Regions from separate parts of the Sinorhizobium sp. genome, predicted to be linked through region 3. Evidence: riboswitches for the same ligand, from Rfam matches in the RefSeq annotation. Region 3 holds a riboswitch; each other region holds the start of a gene.
The links. A riboswitch is a leader RNA that binds a small molecule or an ion and turns the genes downstream of it on or off. The one in region 3 is predicted to bind thiamine pyrophosphate.
Positions count from the first base shown of each region.

Region 1: another riboswitch for thiamine pyrophosphate. It lies ahead of thiD (bifunctional hydroxymethylpyrimidine kinase/phosphomethylpyrimidine kinase); the one in region 3 lies ahead of thiB (thiamine ABC transporter substrate binding subunit).
Region 2: another riboswitch for thiamine pyrophosphate. It lies ahead of thiC (phosphomethylpyrimidine synthase ThiC); the one in region 3 lies ahead of thiB (thiamine ABC transporter substrate binding subunit).

Region 1 is NZ_JCACWC010000002.1:781,192-787,237, forward strand. Features, by position in the region: gene exoP (succinoglycan biosynthesis transport protein ExoP) at 1-2,130, shown strand, start outside; gene AC5J09_RS08195 (hypothetical protein) at 2,179-2,385, opposite strand; gene thiD (bifunctional hydroxymethylpyrimidine kinase/phosphomethylpyrimidine kinase) at 2,490-3,290, opposite strand; TPP riboswitch at 3,418-3,520, opposite strand; gene AC5J09_RS08205 (peroxiredoxin) at 3,734-4,393, shown strand; gene AC5J09_RS08210 (serine hydrolase domain-containing protein) at 4,510-5,514, opposite strand; gene AC5J09_RS08215 (beta-galactosidase) at 5,616-6,046, opposite strand, start outside.
Region 2 is NZ_JCACWC010000002.1:1,284,265-1,290,310, forward strand. Features, by position in the region: gene dctD (C4-dicarboxylate transport transcriptional regulatory protein DctD) at 1-738, shown strand, start outside; gene AC5J09_RS10570 (aq_1923 C-terminal domain) at 839-2,881, opposite strand; TPP riboswitch at 3,042-3,153, shown strand; gene thiC (phosphomethylpyrimidine synthase ThiC) at 3,252-5,087, shown strand; gene thiO (glycine oxidase ThiO) at 5,089-6,046, shown strand, end outside.
Region 3 is NZ_JCACWC010000004.1:110,080-116,125, forward strand. Features, by position in the region: gene thiP (thiamine/thiamine pyrophosphate ABC transporter permease ThiP) at 1-717, opposite strand, end outside; gene thiB (thiamine ABC transporter substrate binding subunit) at 725-1,753, opposite strand; TPP riboswitch at 1,802-1,916, opposite strand; gene AC5J09_RS26785 (GNAT family N-acetyltransferase) at 2,050-2,535, shown strand; gene AC5J09_RS26790 (thiamine diphosphokinase) at 2,613-3,263, shown strand; gene AC5J09_RS26795 (ABC-F family ATP-binding cassette domain-containing protein) at 3,268-5,094, shown strand; gene AC5J09_RS26800 (amino acid ABC transporter permease) at 5,143-5,964, opposite strand; gene AC5J09_RS26805 (basic amino acid ABC transporter substrate-binding protein) at 6,032-6,046, opposite strand, start outside.

The DNA.
Region 1 (6,046 bases), on a different contig from region 3:
CTGTCCAAATATGCCGAGGAGGAGCCTACCCCGGTAAACAGCCAGATGCTCGACACGCAGATTGCGAGTGCGGTCGAGATCCTGAAGTCCGGCGAACTCGCATTGCGCGTCGTCGACAAGCTCAAACTCGACGAAAACGATACGATACTCAATCCGCCGCAGTCGCCCGTTGCCGTCGTCAAGGACTGGTTGAAATCGGCAACCGGGCTTTTTTCCGGCGGTCCCGACGTTACGGAAGAACAGGCGCGCAACGGACGGCGGCAGAAGGCAGCCGCGATCATACAGCAATCGCTCGCGGTCGAGCGTGTTTCGCGCAGCTCGGTCGTGGCCGTTGCCTTTCGCTCAAGCGACCCCTTGCTTGCGGCGACCATCGCGCGCGGTTACGCAAGTGCCTATCTGACGGATCAGTTGAACGCCAATTTCGAGGCGACCGAGCGCGCATCCGTCTGGCTGCAGGAACGGCTTATGGATCTTCAGCAGCGCTCGCAGGCCGCCGCGCTCGAAGTCGCGCATTTCAGGGCCGAGAACGGTCTGACGGCTGCACGGGGCGAGCTGATGTCCGAGCAGCAGATGGCCGATCTCAACAGCCAGCTCATCGTCGCCCAGGCCGATACGGCAAGTGCGTCGGCCCGTTACAACCAGTACAAGTCGATCGTCGATCAGGGACCGGAGAACGCGGTCAAGAACGCCACCATTTCCTCAAAGGAGGGTGACAATTCGGTGATCCGTGACCTTAGGACCCGCTATCTCACCGTCGGCAAGCGTGAGCGGGAAGTCTCGGATAATTTCGGCGCCGACCACCCGCAGGCGGTATCGCTCCGCGCCGAGCAGGAGGATGTCGCGCGGCAGATCTACCAGGAACTGCAGCAACTCACCGCAAGCTACAAGAACGAATACGAGGTCGCGCAATCGCGCGAGGCATCGCTCAGGAAGAGCATCCAGGGCATTGCCGGCAAGACCTCCGACGCCAGCGAGCAACTTGTTCAATTAAGGGAGCTCGAACAGAAGGCAGCGGCTCTGAAGACGCTCTACGAATCCTATCTCGGCCGCTACGAACAGGCGACGCAGCAGCAATCCTTCCCGATCGCCAAGGCGCGCGTCATCTCCGAGGCCGGCGTGCCCGTGTCACCGTCGAGCCCCAAGAAAACGATGACTCTCGCTCTCTCGGCCGTACTCGGCATGATGGTCGGCGGGGCTTACGCGGCCTTCCTCGAATTCCGCGAACGGACTTTCCGCCTGGAAGGCGACATACGCTCGATCCTCGGCCATCGCTCGCTCGGCTACGTCCCGCTGCTCGGAACGCGCATGAAGAAGAAGGCACAACTGGTCCATGCGCATTTCGGCTCGGTGAAAAGACATGACGACGCTGTCGACGACACGATGCCGTTCCAACGACTTTCGCGCATTGTCGTCGATGCGCCGCGTTCGACCTTCGCGGAGACGTTCCGCAACGCCAAGCTTGCCTGCGACCAGATGCTCGCCGGCAGCGAAAGCCGCGTGATCGCCATTGCATCGGCCCTTCCGGACGAGGGAAAGTCGATCATTGCCGCGAACTTCGCCGCACTTCTGGCGGCGAGCGGCAAGCGGACCCTGCTCATCGATGCCGATATACGCAAGCCGGGACTGACTCAGATGATCACGCCCGCCCCGCGCACCGGGCTCGTCGAAACGCTGACCGGAGAAGCCACCTGGCCCGCCGGAATCAAGGTGGACCAGCGCACCAAGCTCGCAATCCTTCCGGCCGGCGGCGCATCGCATCAGCGGCATCAGAGCAATGAACTGCTCGCCTCCCCGGCCATGGCGAACCTCATCGAGAACGCCCGCAACGCCTTCGACTACGTCGTCGTCGATCTTGCCGCACTCGCTCCCGTCGTCGACGCCAAGGCTTTCGCGCCGCTTGCCGACGGTATTCTCTTCGTGGTCGAGTGGGGAAGGACGCCTTCGCGGCTCGTACGCGATCTGCTCAACTCGGAACCATTGATCAACTCAAAGGTGCTTGGCGTCATCCTCAACAAGACGGACATGAACGAACTCGGCAAATACAGCGACTTCGACGGGGCGGAGAAATACCGCCACCGCTACGGCAAATATTACGTCGAGAATACGATTACGGAAAACAACGCCGCTTGAGGCGACCGCGGCCGCGCCACCTGTGCGCGGCCTTTTCGCCCTTCGCCGTCAGGCCTTGCGGCGATCGACGATCCAAGCGGCTAACATTAGCGCGATGACCGCCGTAAGGGCAACGAGTGCCAGCGCATAGAAAAGCGAATATTCGACCAGCGACGGCAGCATCGAAAGACAACGCCGCACCCTGCCAGGCGACCGCCGCCAATCCGGCAGGTCGTCACGGTTGAAAGCCTCCAGCCGGCGGGTAAGAAAATGCATATCGCGAGAACCGATCGCCAATCGAAGCCATGGACGCGGTCATGCTGCTGAACAACAGTGGCGATAGCGAGGCACTTCAGCTCCCCCGAGCCGTCACCCGGCAGTCAATCTTCCCACCACCGGTGGAAATGATGGACCGGGCCGCGCCCCTGACCTATCTCCAGGCGGTCGGCCGCGGAGATTGCGGCATGCAGATAGGACTTGGCGGCACTCACCGCTTCGACCAGCGGCAAGCCTTTCGCAAGGCCGGCGGCAATGGCTGCCGACAGCGTGCAGCCGGTGCCGTGGTCGTTGCGCGTCTCGATCCGCGCGGCGGGAAGGCGGACAAGAGTGTCGCCGTCGAAGAAGAGGTCTGTGGCCTCCTGGCCCTTCAGGTGCCCGCCCTTGACCAGAACCGCATATGCGCCGGTCCGCATGATCGCTTCCGCCTGGCGCGCCATCTCCGCCTCGTCCTCGGCGATTGCGCGCCCGGTCATGAGCGCGGCCTCGGCAAGATTGGGCGTGGCGACGAGCGCCAGCGGCAACAGCTCTTCGATGAGCGCCGTAACGGCATCCGGCCGAAGCAACGCGTCGCCGGAGGTCGCAACCATGACCGGATCCACGACCGCCCGTTTTCCGGACCGGCGCAATCCATCGGCAATGGCGGCGATTGTTTCCCGACGCGAGACCATGCCGATCTTGACGGCCTTCACGTCGAGATCGGAGAAGACGGCGTCCATCTGCGCCGACACGATTTCAGCGGAGACATCCTCGACGCCCGTCACACCCCTGGTGTTCTGGGCCGTGATCGCAGTGATGACGCTGGCGCCGTAAACGCCGAGCGCTGAAAACGTCTTGAGGTCCGCCTGAATACCGGCGCCGCCGCCGGAGTCCGAGCCGGCGATGGTGAGTGCAATCGCCGTCATGCCCAGTCCTCCTTCGCACGAGGGCGGATGATGCTTGCGAGCGGTACGGCAGTGGACGTCATCGATCGATCTCCAGACGGAACATCACGGAGATCCAGGAAAGGCGATGAAAAGGAGAACTTGCCGCTGGCGGCCTTCTTTCCGTTCCTACGCCGGCATGACCCGGATCAGGTTCAAGGGTCCGGCTCAACGCCATCTCAGCACCGTCTGGTGCTCCCCTCGGAATGCGCTATCTATGCGGCTGTGCCAAAGCGATGTCAACGCGCCCGCGCAAAGGCTTGTAAGACCTGGCTTTTAGGCCAGCCGGCAAAAATATACCCGCAGCCTGGCCACCTATGATGCAGTCATTCCTTCTGCCGCCGTCAATCGCTCGTTTCCTCCTCGAAAACGGCGGCGATTGCGTTATTCTTAGCAAAATTTCGTCGTACAGGAGGGAACACGCCATGAGTTTGCGCATCAACGATACCGCCCCCGATTTCACCGCCGAGACAACGCAGGGCACGATCAATTTCCATGAATGGATCGGCGACGGCTGGGCTGTCCTTTTCTCCCATCCGAAGAACTTTACTCCCGTCTGCACCACGGAACTCGGCGCCATGGCCGGCATCGAGCCGGAGTTCCGCAAGCGCGGCGTCAAGATCATCGGCATTTCGGTCGACCCGGTCGAAAGTCACACCAAGTGGAAGAACGACATCAAGGTCGCGACCGGCTTCGAGGTCGACTACCCGCTGATCGGCGACCGCGATCTGAAGGTGGCAAAGCTTTACGACATGCTGCCGGCCGGCGCCGGAGAGACGTCCGAGGGCCGGACGCCTGCGGATAACGCCACCGTGCGTTCGGTCTACGTCATCGGCCCCGACAAGAAGATCAAGCTGATCCTCACCTATCCGATGACCACCGGCCGCAACTTCAACGAGATCCTGCGCGCCATCGACTCGATCCAGCTCACCGCCAAGCATCAGGTGGCAACACCCGCGAACTGGCAGCAGGGCGAGGACGTCATCATCACGGCCGCCGTCTCCAACGAGGACGCCGTGCAGCGTTTCGGGTCGTTCGACACCGTGCTTCCCTATCTCCGGAAGACGAAGCAGCCAACGGCCTAAGCAAACCCGCTGCGAAGAGTCAGTCGATCGGGCGCGTCAATTCATCAAGGTCGACGCGCCCTTGGCGCTTTTTGCTAACATGGTTGTTTAACGCGCTCAGAGCAGAACCATCTGCCTCAATCCGCTTTGGCGATGGAGATGATCTCCGCCAGAACCCCGTGCAGAGCGTCGCGATAGCCGTTGCGTGCCGAGGGGCCGCTTTCATCCGACGTCATGACCACGGTCAGGTCAAGGGACGGCACTATGTAGAGCATCTGGCCGCCATAGCCCCAAGCGTAATACACATCCTCGTCGCCGATCCGGCGCGTGAACCAGCCATATCCGTAGCCGTCGCCGGTAAAACGGGAGGCCGTGCGCGGCTGCCAGGAAAGCTCCACCCAATCGGCCGGGACGACCTGCCGTCCGTCTGCGGTGCGGCCGCGGTTGCGATAGAGCTCACCGAAGGCAAGCAGCGATCGCGCGCTCATCGCCATCTGGTTGCCCCCGAGATAGATGCCCTGGGGATCCCGCTCCCAGGCGCCGATCCGGAAACCCTCGACAGGACCGAGCCATTCGCGCGCAAGCGCCAGTGTCGACTTGCCGCCGACCTTGGTCAGTATTGCCGAGAGCAGATGGGTCGAGGCGGTCGAATAAAGCATCCGACCTCCGGGCTCGTCGTCGAAGGGCTGTGCCAGTGCGAAACGAACCCAGTTGCGGCTCGACACCCAGCGGCCGTAATTCGGTCCGGACATGCGCCCCAGTCCCGCTTGCATCGAAAGCAGGTTGCCGATGGTGATGTCGTTGATCCGGGGGTCGGCCTGCGACGGGAGGTCTTCCTTCAGGAGCGGCGCGATCTTCTGCTCCGGGCCGTCGAGCAGACCCTTGTCGATCGCAATGCCCACAAGTGCGGATAAGATCGATTTCGACGCCGACTTGATGTTGGTCGACTCCGAGGGAGTGTGGCCGCGATAACCCTTCTCGGCAATCGTCTCCCCGTCCCTGGCAACGACCACGGTCTTCAGCGGTTTCAACTCTTCTCTGGTCGCCAGGGCCGTCAGCAAGGTGCTGACGGACTGATCCTGCGCGGCTGCCGCCGAGTGGAAACCGAAGAGCGCAAGGAACGTAACAACGAGCATGGTCATGCGTTCGACCTAGGGCGAATGGCACGACAAGTCATCAAGTACAGTCCAAGCTCACGACGATGTGACCTTGCCTGAAGGTCGGCTACATCGATGCTCGGGGTTCATTCCCTCCAGATCGCAACATCGACGGGTTTCAGCGTGCGGCCGCCCAGGTAGAACTCGGCCGAGGGCCCTGCGGGCACCTCCGCGGGGATCCGGCCGAAATTGAAGGCGAAACGGAGATTGCCGCGGCGCGTCACGCGAAGATCGCCGAGGTCGGGCAGGCTTTCCAGTCCAGCCCAGCCGAGCGCGTCGCCGATCACCTTGTCGAGCAATGCGCCGTTGGCCGCAACGGCCAGATAGCGTGCCTTGTCGTTGCCGACGAGCGCCGGAGCGCCGTTGCGATACTCCCCGTCGAAGCTTGCGAGAACGGTCTCGTTCGTCCTTACCGTCTCGCGCCAGCCGGCCGCCTGATAAGCCTCGTTGCCGTAGAGAACGGTCTCGCTATGAAACTCCGGCAGCGACTCGACCCGCGAGACGCTGATATCGATGA
Region 2 (6,046 bases), on a different contig from region 3:
AGCGAGCTCTTCGGCCACGAGCCCGGCGCCTTTACCGGCGCCGTCAAGAAGCGGGTCGGCAGGATCGAGCACGCGAACGGCGGCACCCTCTTCCTCGACGAGATCGAGGCGATGCCGCCGGCAACCCAGGTGAAGATGCTGCGCGTGCTGGAAGCACGCGAGATCACCCCGCTCGGCACCAACCTGACCCGTCCCGTCGACATCCGCGTCGTCGCCGCAGCCAAGGTCGACCTCGGCGATCCGGCCGCGCGCGGCGATTTCCGCGAGGATCTCTATTACCGGCTGAATGTCGTGACGCTCTCTATCCCGCCCTTGCGCGAACGGCGCGACGACATCCCCCTCCTCTTCTCCCATTTCCTGGCCCGCGCCTCGGAGCGCTTCGGCCGCGACGTGCCCGCGATCTCGGCTGCCATGCGCGCCTACCTGGCCACGCATTCCTGGCCGGGCAATGTGCGCGAGCTTTCGCACTTCGCCGAACGGGTCGCGCTGGGGGTGGAGGGCAACCTGGGAGCTCCGGCCGCAGCGCCCGCCCCAAGCGGAGCAACCCTGCCGGAGAGATTGGAACGCTACGAGGCCGATATCCTCAAGCAGGCCCTCACGGCGCACCGCGGCGACGTCAAGGAGACCCTGCAAGCCCTCGGCATCCCCCGCAAGACTTTTTACGACAAGCTGCAGCGACATGGGATCAACCGGGCGGATTTTATCGACCGGGCAGGCGCGAAGAGTGGCGACGCGTAGGTGGATAGTTTGCCCCCACTCTAACTCTCTCCCCGTTCGACCGGAGAGAGTTGAGGCGGCGCTGCGAGCCCTCTTCGCCCCGCTTGCGGTGAGAGGGCCGCTATTCCGCCGTCGCCTCGAAGTCGACCCTGTCGAGAAGCAGGAGCGGATTTTGCGAAGCAACCGCGAATTCGAGCGCACCGATGCCGCTGGCGGATTTGGACTTGGCCGTCAGCGTGAATGTCCCCGGTTTCGCGATGAACCGCGAAACTGCATCCATCACGTTCCGCAGCCGAGGCTCCTGCGCGGCAAATTGCTGCAGCATCACCGACGCCGTCATTTCCAGCATGCCCCGTGCCTGATCCTCCGTCATGCCGTTTTGTTCGGCATAGACCTGTATCCCTTTGGCGGTGAAGCCCTTGTCCTCGATCTTCAGGCTTGCTTCCCGCGCGGTGAGGCCGAACAACGCCGCCTGCGCCTTGGCCGCGTCGCCCGAAAAGAAGTCGCCGCTCACGCCTCCCAGAAGGCCGGAGAGGGAAAAGCGGCCAATATCCTTTCCGCTCGTGGAGATATCCTTGATGACCAGAGTCTCGGTCGCTTCGTCCCAGGCGGCTTCGAGGTTGGAGGAGAGGACCAACTCGTTGAAGCCCAGCTTGCGAAGCTTGGCGAGAGTCTCGTCCTGCGTATGCTCCGGGATTTGAAGGGCGAAGTCCTGGTATCCGGCGCGGACGTCAGTCGGAATGCCGTTTCGCGGTTTTGCGAGCGCCAGCTCGTATCCCTTCATCGTGAAGCGGATGCGTTGCGGCCGAGCGCCCTCTCCAGCATCCGGAGTGTCGTTGTATTCGTCCCAGTCTTCCACGCCGGTGCCCGAGTCAGGCAGATCCGCATCGATTCCCGCCACGCGGAACGTTCCGAACTCCGGCAGCAGCGTCGTGAAAGGGAAGTTCTCATGCTGCCCATCCTGCAGAGCGACGAACTTCTTCAGCGCTTCGACGCTGGGATCCCAGGAAAAGCCCGAAATGCTTGCTTCGGAGACTTTGACGTAGTCCGCGCCCTCCGCCATCGAGAAGCCATTCACCGACGCGTCGAGCTTCCGGCCATCGAGCCGGAGCGCGAGGCGATCCATCGCCAGCTTGATCCTCTCGCCCTCTTCACCATCCTTGTCCGGCGCGTTGATCTTCAGACCCAGCATTTCCATGTCGGCCTTCCTCGTCAAATCGGCGACCGACAGAATCCGGGCGAAATAGTCTTGACGCTCCGCCACGGGCAGATCCTCGGGCGACGAGACCGAGTTGAGCTTCTCCAGAGTTTCGCGAAGTGGCTCGTCCAGCATCCGCATGCTTACGCCGCTGCTGCGAACCTCGTCATAGCCGAAGCTCGCCTCGCCATCCGAAAAGGCGATATCCTTGATCGAGAATGGCCCATAGACAGGCCTTGCCTGCTCGTCGCCCGGCCCGGCTTTTTCAGTATAGATGCGGGCCAGATAGGCGGCATCGACGTCCTGCCCCGTCATGGCTCCAAAGGAGCCCGTCAGCCGCCTCTTCTCGCCGCCCTCTCCATCGGAGGCGCCTATGCCGGCTTCGAAGCTCGCACCACTCGCCGAATAGCGCGCGATGCGGCCATCCACGATACCTTCCGAGACCACGTTCTTGTAGACCAGCTTCTGCTCGCTACCGGCAACCGTCTGCGTGATGATCACCTCAGGGGCGGCGACGCTCTTTGCCGTAAAAAGCGCCAACTGTTTCGGCAGCGAAAGATCGCTTCCCGCGCCGAACATTTGCGCCAGCGTGTCGCGACCGAACTCCGCCTGCTCGACGATCACCTTCGGCACGGCGATCTTGCCCGGGCGCATATCGAGGTCCACGCCGCTGACCTCGAGCATGCCGTCCAGGAAAAGGATCCTGGGCCGCCCGTCGATTGCGGCGACGCGAAGTTCGGACCCTTCCTTCAGCGGCAGCGTCACGTCGCGCAGGTGAATGCGCCCGAAGAAGTCCGCTTCGACCGTGCCCACTCTGCCGCCCCGTTCGGCGATCAGCCTGTTCACGCTCTTTTCGACAGCAATCTTGTAACCGGTCGCGCCTGCGGCCGCGATTGCGATGACCGCAACAGCCGCCCAAAGCGCCTTGCGTCCCCTTTTCCTGGTCCCCGTCTCCGCCTGCCCCAAGACCTTCACCCCTTTTCGCTATGCGCATCATGGCGCTTCAGACTCGGACGGTAAGTAGATTTAGAACCTTGCATTTGCAAGCATGCCGCGAGCCCTGCGCACGGGATTTGGCCGGTGCAAAAACCATCTTGACGCCGCGGCGATAACCGTCCCTAATTGCACCATTCACCAGGGGGGTCCCGGCAAGGGGCTGAGATACTGCTAGCGCGCGCAGTGACCCGTTGAACCTGATCCAGTTCATACTGGCGTAGGGACGGTGCAGACGTGCAGCAGCCAGGATTCCGTTTACCGGCAATTCATCGGCGATACGTCTTTTCATCCTTCCGGCTTCAGAACTGGGTCTCCAACGCGAAAACATTGGAGCCTCAAGATGAATCTAATCAAGCCTCTCGCCGCGGCGCCCTCGGTCACGCAAGGACCGCTCCCGGCATCCCGCAAGGTCTACAAGCCGGGCGAGATCCATCCCGACATCCGCGTGCCGATGCGCGAGATCGCGCTGCATCCGACCTCCGGCGAGCCGCCGGTGACCGTTTACGATTCCTCCGGCCCCTACACGGTCGAAAACGCCGATATCCGCATCGACGCGGGCCTGCCGCGCCTTCGCAGCGACTGGGTTCTCAAGCGCGGCGATGTCGAGAGCTACGACGGCCGTGCGGTGAAGGCCGAAGACAACGGCTTTGCGACCGGTGAAAGGCTGACGCCGGAATTCCCGATTCGTCACCAACCGCTCAAGGCTAAGCCGGGAAAAGCGGTAACCCAGCTCGCCTATGCCCGCGCCGGCATCGTCACGCCGGAAATGGAGTTCATCGCCATCCGCGAAAATCTCGGCCGGAAGGCCGCGAAGGAGGCGCTCGCCCGAGACGGCGAAAGCTTCGGTGCTTCGGTCCCCGATTTCGTGACGCCGGAATTCGTGCGCCAGGAAGTGGCGAGCGGCCGCGCCATCATTCCGGCCAATATCAACCACCCGGAAGCCGAGCCGATGATCATCGGCCGCAACTTCCTGGTGAAGATCAACGCGAATATCGGCAACTCCGCCGTCACCTCATCGATGGCCGAGGAGGTCGAGAAGATGGTCTGGGCGACCCGCTGGGGCGCCGACACGGTCATGGACCTTTCCACCGGCCGCAACATTCACAACATCCGCGAATGGATCATCCGCAATTCGCCGGTACCGATCGGCACCGTGCCGCTCTACCAGGCGCTGGAAAAGGTAAACGGCATCGCCGAGGATCTTTCCTGGGAGGTCTTCCGCGACACGCTGATCGAGCAGGCGGAACAGGGCGTCGACTATTTCACCATCCATGCCGGGGTCAGGCTTCATTATATCCCGCTCACCGTGGATCGCGTCACGGGCATCGTTTCGCGCGGCGGCTCGATCATGGCGAAGTGGTGCCTGCATCACCACCGCGAGAGCTTCCTCTACGAGCATTTCGAGGAGATCTGCGACATCTGCCGCGCCTATGACGTTTCCTTCTCGCTCGGCGACGGCCTGCGTCCCGGCTCCATCGCCGACGCCAACGACCGGGCCCAGTTCGCGGAGCTCGAAACGCTCGGCGAGCTGACGAAGATCGCCTGGGCCAAGGATTGCCAGGTGATGATCGAAGGGCCGGGCCATGTGCCCATGCACAAGATCAAGGAGAACATGGACAAGCAGCTCGCCGTCTGCGGAGAAGCGCCCTTCTATACGCTCGGGCCGCTCACCACCGATATCGCGCCCGGCTACGACCACATCACGTCAGGCATTGGCGCGGCGATGATCGGCTGGTTCGGCACCGCCATGCTTTGCTACGTGACGCCGAAGGAACATCTGGGCCTGCCCGACCGCAACGACGTCAAGACCGGCGTGATCACCTACAAGATCGCCGCCCATGCCGCCGATCTCGCCAAAGGACACCCGGCCGCCCGAATCCGCGACGACGCGCTGTCGCGCGCCCGCTTCGAGTTCCGCTGGGAGGATCAGTTCAACCTCTCGCTCGACCCCGAGACCGCGCGCAATTTCCACGACGAGACGCTGCCCAAGGAGGCGCACAAGGTCGCGCATTTCTGCTCCATGTGCGGACCGAAATTCTGTTCGATGCGGATTTCCCACGATATCCGCGCCGAGGCGCAGAAGGAGGGCCTCGAGGCGATGGCCGCCAGATATCGCGACGGCGGCGACCTCTATATGCCGGTCGATGAAAGCAATGCCGCGCCCGCTGGAGAATGAAATGCGCGTGCTGATCAGAGGGGCCGGCGTCGCCGGCCTCACCGCCGCCCATGAACTTCTCGGGCGCGGCGCCGCAGTGACGATCATGGAAAATGCCGCCGGCTTTACCGGGGCCGCTTCCTGGTATGCGGGCGGCATGCTCGCTCCCTGGTGCGAGCGCGAAAGTGCCGAGGAAACCGTCCTGAGGCTGGGGATCGGCGCCGCCGACTGGTGGGAAGCCGCGCTCCCTGCCGGTTCCGTGCATCGCAACGGCACGCTCGTCGTCGCGCAACCCCGAGACGGAGCCGAACTCAAGCGCTTCGCCTCCCGCACCTCCGGCTTCCGCTCGCTCGATGCAGAGGAGATCACAGCGCTGGAGCCGGCTCTCGCCGGCCGTTTCCGGCAGGCGCTGTTCTTTCCGCAGGAGGCGCATCTCGACCCGCGCCGGGCACTCTCGGCGCTCCGGCAAGGGCTGACGGCACGCGGCGCGGTATTCGCCGGCGAGGACATGGACGATCGCGATTTCGCGCTCACCGTCGATTGCACCGGCGCGTCCAGGATCGGCGAGATCGACGGGCTACGCGGGGTGCGCGGCGAGATGGCCTATCTGCAGACGGACGAGGTGACGCTCTCGCGTCCGGTGCGCATGCTGCATCCCCGCATTCCGCTCTATATCGTGCCGCGCGGCGGAGGGCTCTTCATGTGCGGCGCGACGATGATCGAGAGCGACGACGCCCGCCCGATCACCACCCGCTCGCTGATGGAACTGCTGAACGCCGCATATGCGCTCCATCCGGCTTTCGCCGAAGCGCGCCTGATCGAGACCGGCACGGGCGTACGCCCCGCCTTTGCCGACAACCTGCCGCGGGCCTCGCGGCGCGAAAACAGGATTACCGTCAACGGCCTCTATCGTCATGGCTTCCTGCTCTCCCCGGCCACGGCCCGGGAAGTGGCGGCGCTGGCCCTGGGCGACGAGACAC
Region 3 (6,046 bases):
CGGGTCGAAGTCGAAGCGCAGCGCCTGGTAAATCGCCACTTCGAGCGTGCTCGCGGCCGGCCCCCCGCCAAGCGTCAGCACGAGCGTGAAGCTGGTGGCGCAGAGCATGAAGATGAGCCCGGCGATGCCGGGAAGCAATCCACGGATCACCGGCCACTCGATGAAGCGAAAGGTGGCGAAGGAACCCATGCCGAGATTGGCGCAGCTGCGCCAGTATTCGGCCGGAATTCGCTCGATACCGGCAAGCATCAAGCGTGCGGCGAGCGGCATGTTGAAGAAGACATGGGCAATGAGAATGCCGGAGAGGCCATAGATGCTGACCGGCTGCTCCAACCCCGCTGCCGAAAGCACCCTGTTCAAGAGCCCCTGCCGGCCCCAGATTTCGATCAGCCCGAGTGCGGCGACGATCGCCGGCAGGCCGAGTGGCAGCGCCAGAAGCCGCAGCACCCAGATACGGCCGGGGAACGAAGCCTGGCGGGCAAGTGCCCGGGCCACGGGTATGGCGAAAAGGATGGCAAGAAGAGTCGAGAGGCTGGCCTGCAGCAGCGTGAAGCGTGTGATGCGCCAGATATAGGCATCGAAAAGCGGACCGGCGTCGGCGCTGCCGGCCGACTGGGCAAGCAGTGCCGCGCCGGCGAGGCCGACGAAAAGCAGGATGCCGCCGAGGGCGAAGGCCCCGGCGGCGATTGTCATCTTGCTTTCCTTCGTGCCGGACAATCCGGCCTCAGTTCCGGCTCATGGCGGCCAGCCATTCGTCGACCCAGGCCTTGCGATTGGCGGCGACCTCCTCGGAGGGAATGAGGAGCGTCTTTTGCGGGTCGACGAGCTTGCTGAAGGCTTCAGGCAGCGGCTCCTTGGTCGCGGTCACCGGCATCATCCAGTTGGTCGTCGGGATGATCGACTGGAATTCCGGACCGATCATGAAGGTCAGGAAGTTCCGGGCGAGTTCCGGGTCCTTCGCGTTCTTCGTCAATGCGGCGACTTCGATCTGGATATAGTGGCCTTCGGCGAAGGGGGCCGCCTGGTAGCGCTCGGTGTTCTCCGCCACCATGTGATAGGCGGGCGAGGTGGTGTAGGAGAGAACCATCGGGGCCTCGCCCTTCGTGAAGAGACCATAGGCTTCCGACCAGCCCGGCGTGACCGTCAGCACGCGGTCCTTGAGCTTCGCCCAGGCCTGGCCGGCCTGGTCGCCATAGACCGACTTCACCCACAGCAGGAGGCCGAGGCCGGGGGTTGAGGTCCGGGGGTCCTCGATGACGATCTTCTGCGACGGATCGCCCTCGACCAGTTCCTTGAGGCTCTTCGGTGGATCCTTCAGCGTCTCGGTGTCGTAGACGACGGCGAAATGGCCGTAGTCATACGGTATGAAGGTGTCGTCGGAGAAGCCGCCCGGGACCTTGACGGAAGCGGTATCGGCGCCGTGTTGCGCGAAGAAGCCGGTCGCCTTCGCCTCCGCCACCAGATTGGTGTCGAGACCGAGTACGATGTCGGCCTTGGATGCCTGACCTTCGAGCTTCAGCCGCGTCAGGAGTTCGACCCCGTCGGCAACCCCTACATAGTCGACCTTGCAGTCGCAGGTCTTCTCGAACGCTTCCGCCACCTTGGCGCCCGGCCCCCATTCGGTGATGAAGCTCTCATAGGTATAGACCGTCAGGGTTTTTTCCGCGGCCGCCGCGCTCACGGAAAATGCCGCGATCGAAGCTGCGGCGATCGCAAGCCGGCCAAGGATTTTTCGATGGAGTGAACTAGACATTCTGGCACCTCTCCCTTTGTTGTTGCTGCAATGGGAAAAGCGCGTATCGGTCCGATCGCTTCTAATCCCTCCGCCGGTATGAGCCGGATCAGGTTCCGCGGGTTGGCTCGAAGCCTCTCAGCCACGGTCGCAAAAGCCGACCAGGGCACCCCGTTAGAGCAGCAAGAGATTTAGCTTCCGGCGACGGCTTAGGCAAGCTGAGTTTCAGCAGGGGCGTTTGCCGTCCGCGTCAGCCGCGCTATTAAAAGTCAAACAATTACCGGCGTCGTTTGTTCGCCGAAAGCGGAGACAATTTCATGCCAGACATGCTCGTCCGCCTCTATGCCTTGCCCGAGGGCCGCCCATCGCGTCTCGACCCCGACATCCGCATCCGCCGGGCGCTTGCGGCCGAGCGGCGTGCCGTCATTCCCTGGATCGAGGAGCGCTTCGGGGCCGGGTGGGCCGGCGAGGCCGAAACCGCCTTCTCCTCGACGCCGACGCGCATCCATATCGCTCACCATCGGGATCGGATCGTGGGCTTCGCCTGCCATGACGCAACCGCGCTCGGCTTCTTCGGTCCGACCGGAGTCGACGCGACCATGCGCGGCAAGGGCATCGGCGAGGCCCTGCTCGTCGAAAGCCTGCTATCCATGCGCGCCGCCGGCTATGCCTATGCGATCATCGGCGGCGTCGGCCCTGCCGAATTCTATGCCCGCGCGGTGGGTGCGGTGGAGATCGCCGGGTCGACGCCCGGCATCTACAACGGCATGCTCTTTCCCGGGGATCCGGCGTCCGGAACCTGATCCGCGCAGCATGCGTTCGCAAAACAGCAGCCGGAGCCCTTTTCCTTCGCCGCTGCTTTGCGCTATGGGCTTCTGCCATGACCCGATCACCCTTCACCATCCTGCTCGGCGGCGCGCTGACGCCGACAGACCGGCTTGCTCGACAGCTCGAAGGCAGCCGCTTCGTCGCCGCCGACGGCGGCATGCGTCATGCAAGGACGCTGGGGATCGTTCCCGATCTCTGGGTCGGCGATTTCGATTCCACCGATGAGGCGCTTCTAGCGGAGTTTGCCGGCGTCCCGCGCGAACGCCATCCAGCTGCCAAGAACGCGACCGACGGGGAGATCGCCGTCGAGGCAGCCCTCGAGCGTGGCGCGACCTCGCTCGTCTTCGCGGGCGGACTCGGCGGCGCGCGCAGCGACCATGCTTTCCTGCATCTCCTCGGTACCGTCGCGCTTGCCCAGAGCGGCGTTGCGGTGATGATGACCTCCGGCGAGGAGGAGGCCTATCCGCTGCTGCCCGGCTCGCAGGAGATCGAGGTGCCGAAAGGCAGCCTCTTCTCGATCCTCGGCTTTGCGGACCTTGACGGTCTTTCGATCGAGAACGTGCGCTATCCGCTGAAGGATTTTCATTTGCCCTTCGGCTCGTCGCGCACCATTTCGAACATCGCGGATGGCACGGTCCGCTTGACCCTGAAATCCGGCCGGGCCGTCGTTCTCGCCCGCCCCTATGATCTTTCCGGAGCCTGATGCCTTGGCGCCTCCCATTCTGAAGCTTGACGACATTCTACTGACCTTCGGCGGCACGCCGCTGCTTGCGGGTGCGGGCCTGCAGGTCGAGCCCGGCGATCGCATCTGCCTCGTCGGCCGCAATGGTTCCGGCAAATCGACGCTGATGAAAATCGCCGCCGGGCTTGCAGAACCCCAGTCGGGCGAGATCTTCAGGCATCCATCGGTGACGATCCGCTACCTGCACCAGGCGCCCGATTTCGACGGCTTCGATACGGTTCAGGCCTATGCCGAAGCCGGACTTGGGCCAGGCGACGATCCCTACCGGGTCGCCTACCTGCTGCAGCATCTGGGGCTGACCGGGGAGGAAGAGCCGACGCGCCTTTCCGGCGGCGAGGCGCGTCGTGCCGCCCTTGCCCGTGTGCTTGCCCCGGAACCCGACATTCTGCTTCTCGACGAGCCGACGAACCATCTCGATCTGCCGACGATCGAGTGGCTGGAAGACGAGCTCGTCCGCAGCCGTTCGGCGCTGGTGCTGATCTCGCACGACCGTCGCTTCCTCGAAAAGGTGTCGACGGCGACCGTCTGGCTGGACCGCGGCCAATCGCGCCGCCTCGATCGCGGCTTCGCGCATTTCGAGGCCTGGCGCGACGAGGTGCTGGAGGCGGAAGAGCTCGAGCAGCACAAGCTCGGTAAGGCGATCGAACGCGAAGAGCACTGGCTGCGCTACGGCGTGACCGCAAGGCGCAAGCGCAACATGCGTCGGCTCGGGGAGCTGCAGGACATGCGGGCCCGCCATCGCGGGCACAAGGGGCCGCAGGGTACGGTCCAGGCCACCGTTGCCGACGCCAGGGAATCGGGCAAGCTCGTCATCGAGGCGGAAAAGATCACCAAGGCCTATGGCGATCGCACGATCGTCGCGCCGTTCTCGATCCGTGTCCACCGCGGCGACCGCATCGGCCTCGTCGGGCCGAACGGCGCCGGCAAGACGACGCTGCTGAAGCTCCTGACCGGTCAGCTCGCGCCGGACACGGGCAGCGTCAAGCTGGGCACCAATTTGGAGATCGCCACGCTCGACCAGAAACGCGAGGAACTGAACCTCGACGAGACGCTGGCGCATTATCTGACCGACGGGCGCGGCGAGACCCTCCTCGTCAATGGCGAGCAGCGCCATGTCACCGGCTACATGAAGGAATTCCTCTTCCAGCCGGAGCAGGCGCGAACGCCCATCCGCGATCTGTCCGGCGGCGAACGCGCGCGTCTCATGCTCGCCCGCATCCTGGCACGCCCGACCAACCTCCTGATCCTCGACGAACCGACCAACGATCTCGATATCGAGACGCTGGATCTGCTGCAGGAGATCGTTGCCGGATTTTCCGGAACGGTGATCCTGGTCAGCCACGACCGCGATTTCCTCGACCGGACGGTGACCTCGACCATCGCGCCGGCCAACCCGGAGGCGCCCGATGGTCGCTGGATCGAATATGCCGGCGGCTACTCCGACATGATGGCGCAGCGCCGCGGCGCAGTCGAGGAAAGGCGCCGGAGCGAAAAAGCCGAAAAGGCCAGATCGAGCGGCGCCTCCCCCTTGCCGAGCGAACCTCAGAAGGCGAAAGGCAAGCTCTCCTTCAAGCAGAAATTCGCACTCGAGAACCTGCCGAAGGAGATTGCCAGATCGGAGGCGGAGATCGCGAAGCGAGAAGAGAAGATGGCGGATCCGGCCCTATTCTCGCGCGACCCGAACGGCTTTGCCAGGCTCGCCGCCGAGCTCGAGAAGCTCAGGACGGACCTCACGCGCATGGAAGAGGAATGGCTCGAACTGGAAATGCTGCGCGAGGAAATCGAGGGCTGAGCGGGCGGAACTGTGACGGCAGCGTTGGGGGTGCAGTACCCCTTCTGCCTACCGGACTTGCGACCGCCTCAACCGCCGCTCGACCGCCCGAAGGGCCAGCGACAGTCCTATCGTCAGCACGAGATAGACATAGGCGACGATGGAATAGGTCTCGAAGAAGCGGAAGGAGCCCGAGGCATAGACCTTGCCCATCTGGGTGATGTCGGCGACGCCGAGCACCGAGACGAGGGAGGAATCCTTGACCATCGCCACGAAGTCGTTGCCGAGCGGCGGCAGGATGACGCGGATCGCCTGCGGAAAGACGACGAGGCGAAAGCGCTGGTAGCGGGAGAGCCCGAGCGCCTTTGCCGCCTCCACCTGGCCCTTGTCGACCGACTGGATGCCGGCGCGGAAGACTTCGGCGATGAAGGCCGAATAGCCGATCATCAGCGCCATGATTGCCCGCCACATCAGCGACACGTCGCGAACGACGAACGGCTCGATCCAGCCCGCCGAAATCAGCGGCGCCGACAGGAAATTCGCGATCGTCACCAGGGCAGGCGCGCCGACGAAGGCGATATAGAACAGCAGCACGAGGATCGGTACGCCGCGGATGACTTCCGTATAGAAGCGCGCGATCTGACGCAGGACCACGTGCTCGGAAAGCGCCATTAGGGCCACGCCGAGGCCGAGCACCGTTGCGAGCACGAATCCGACGAGAGTGACGAAAACGGTGACGCCCAAACCCTTCAGGACGACGGTGAACACCTGCGTGAAGATATCATTGGCGGCGATGACGACGGCCAGTGCCGCAGCGATCACGAGAAGGGCGATAAGCCACCAAGGATAATCGCCCTTCCCGGAAGTGTCGGATGATTGGATCGGCGTCATTGCAATTCCAATAAGGGGAAGCGGGACATGGGCGGAAAGCCGCCCATGTGTTTATCCCGTTCCGCGGTCAGCCGCCCATCTT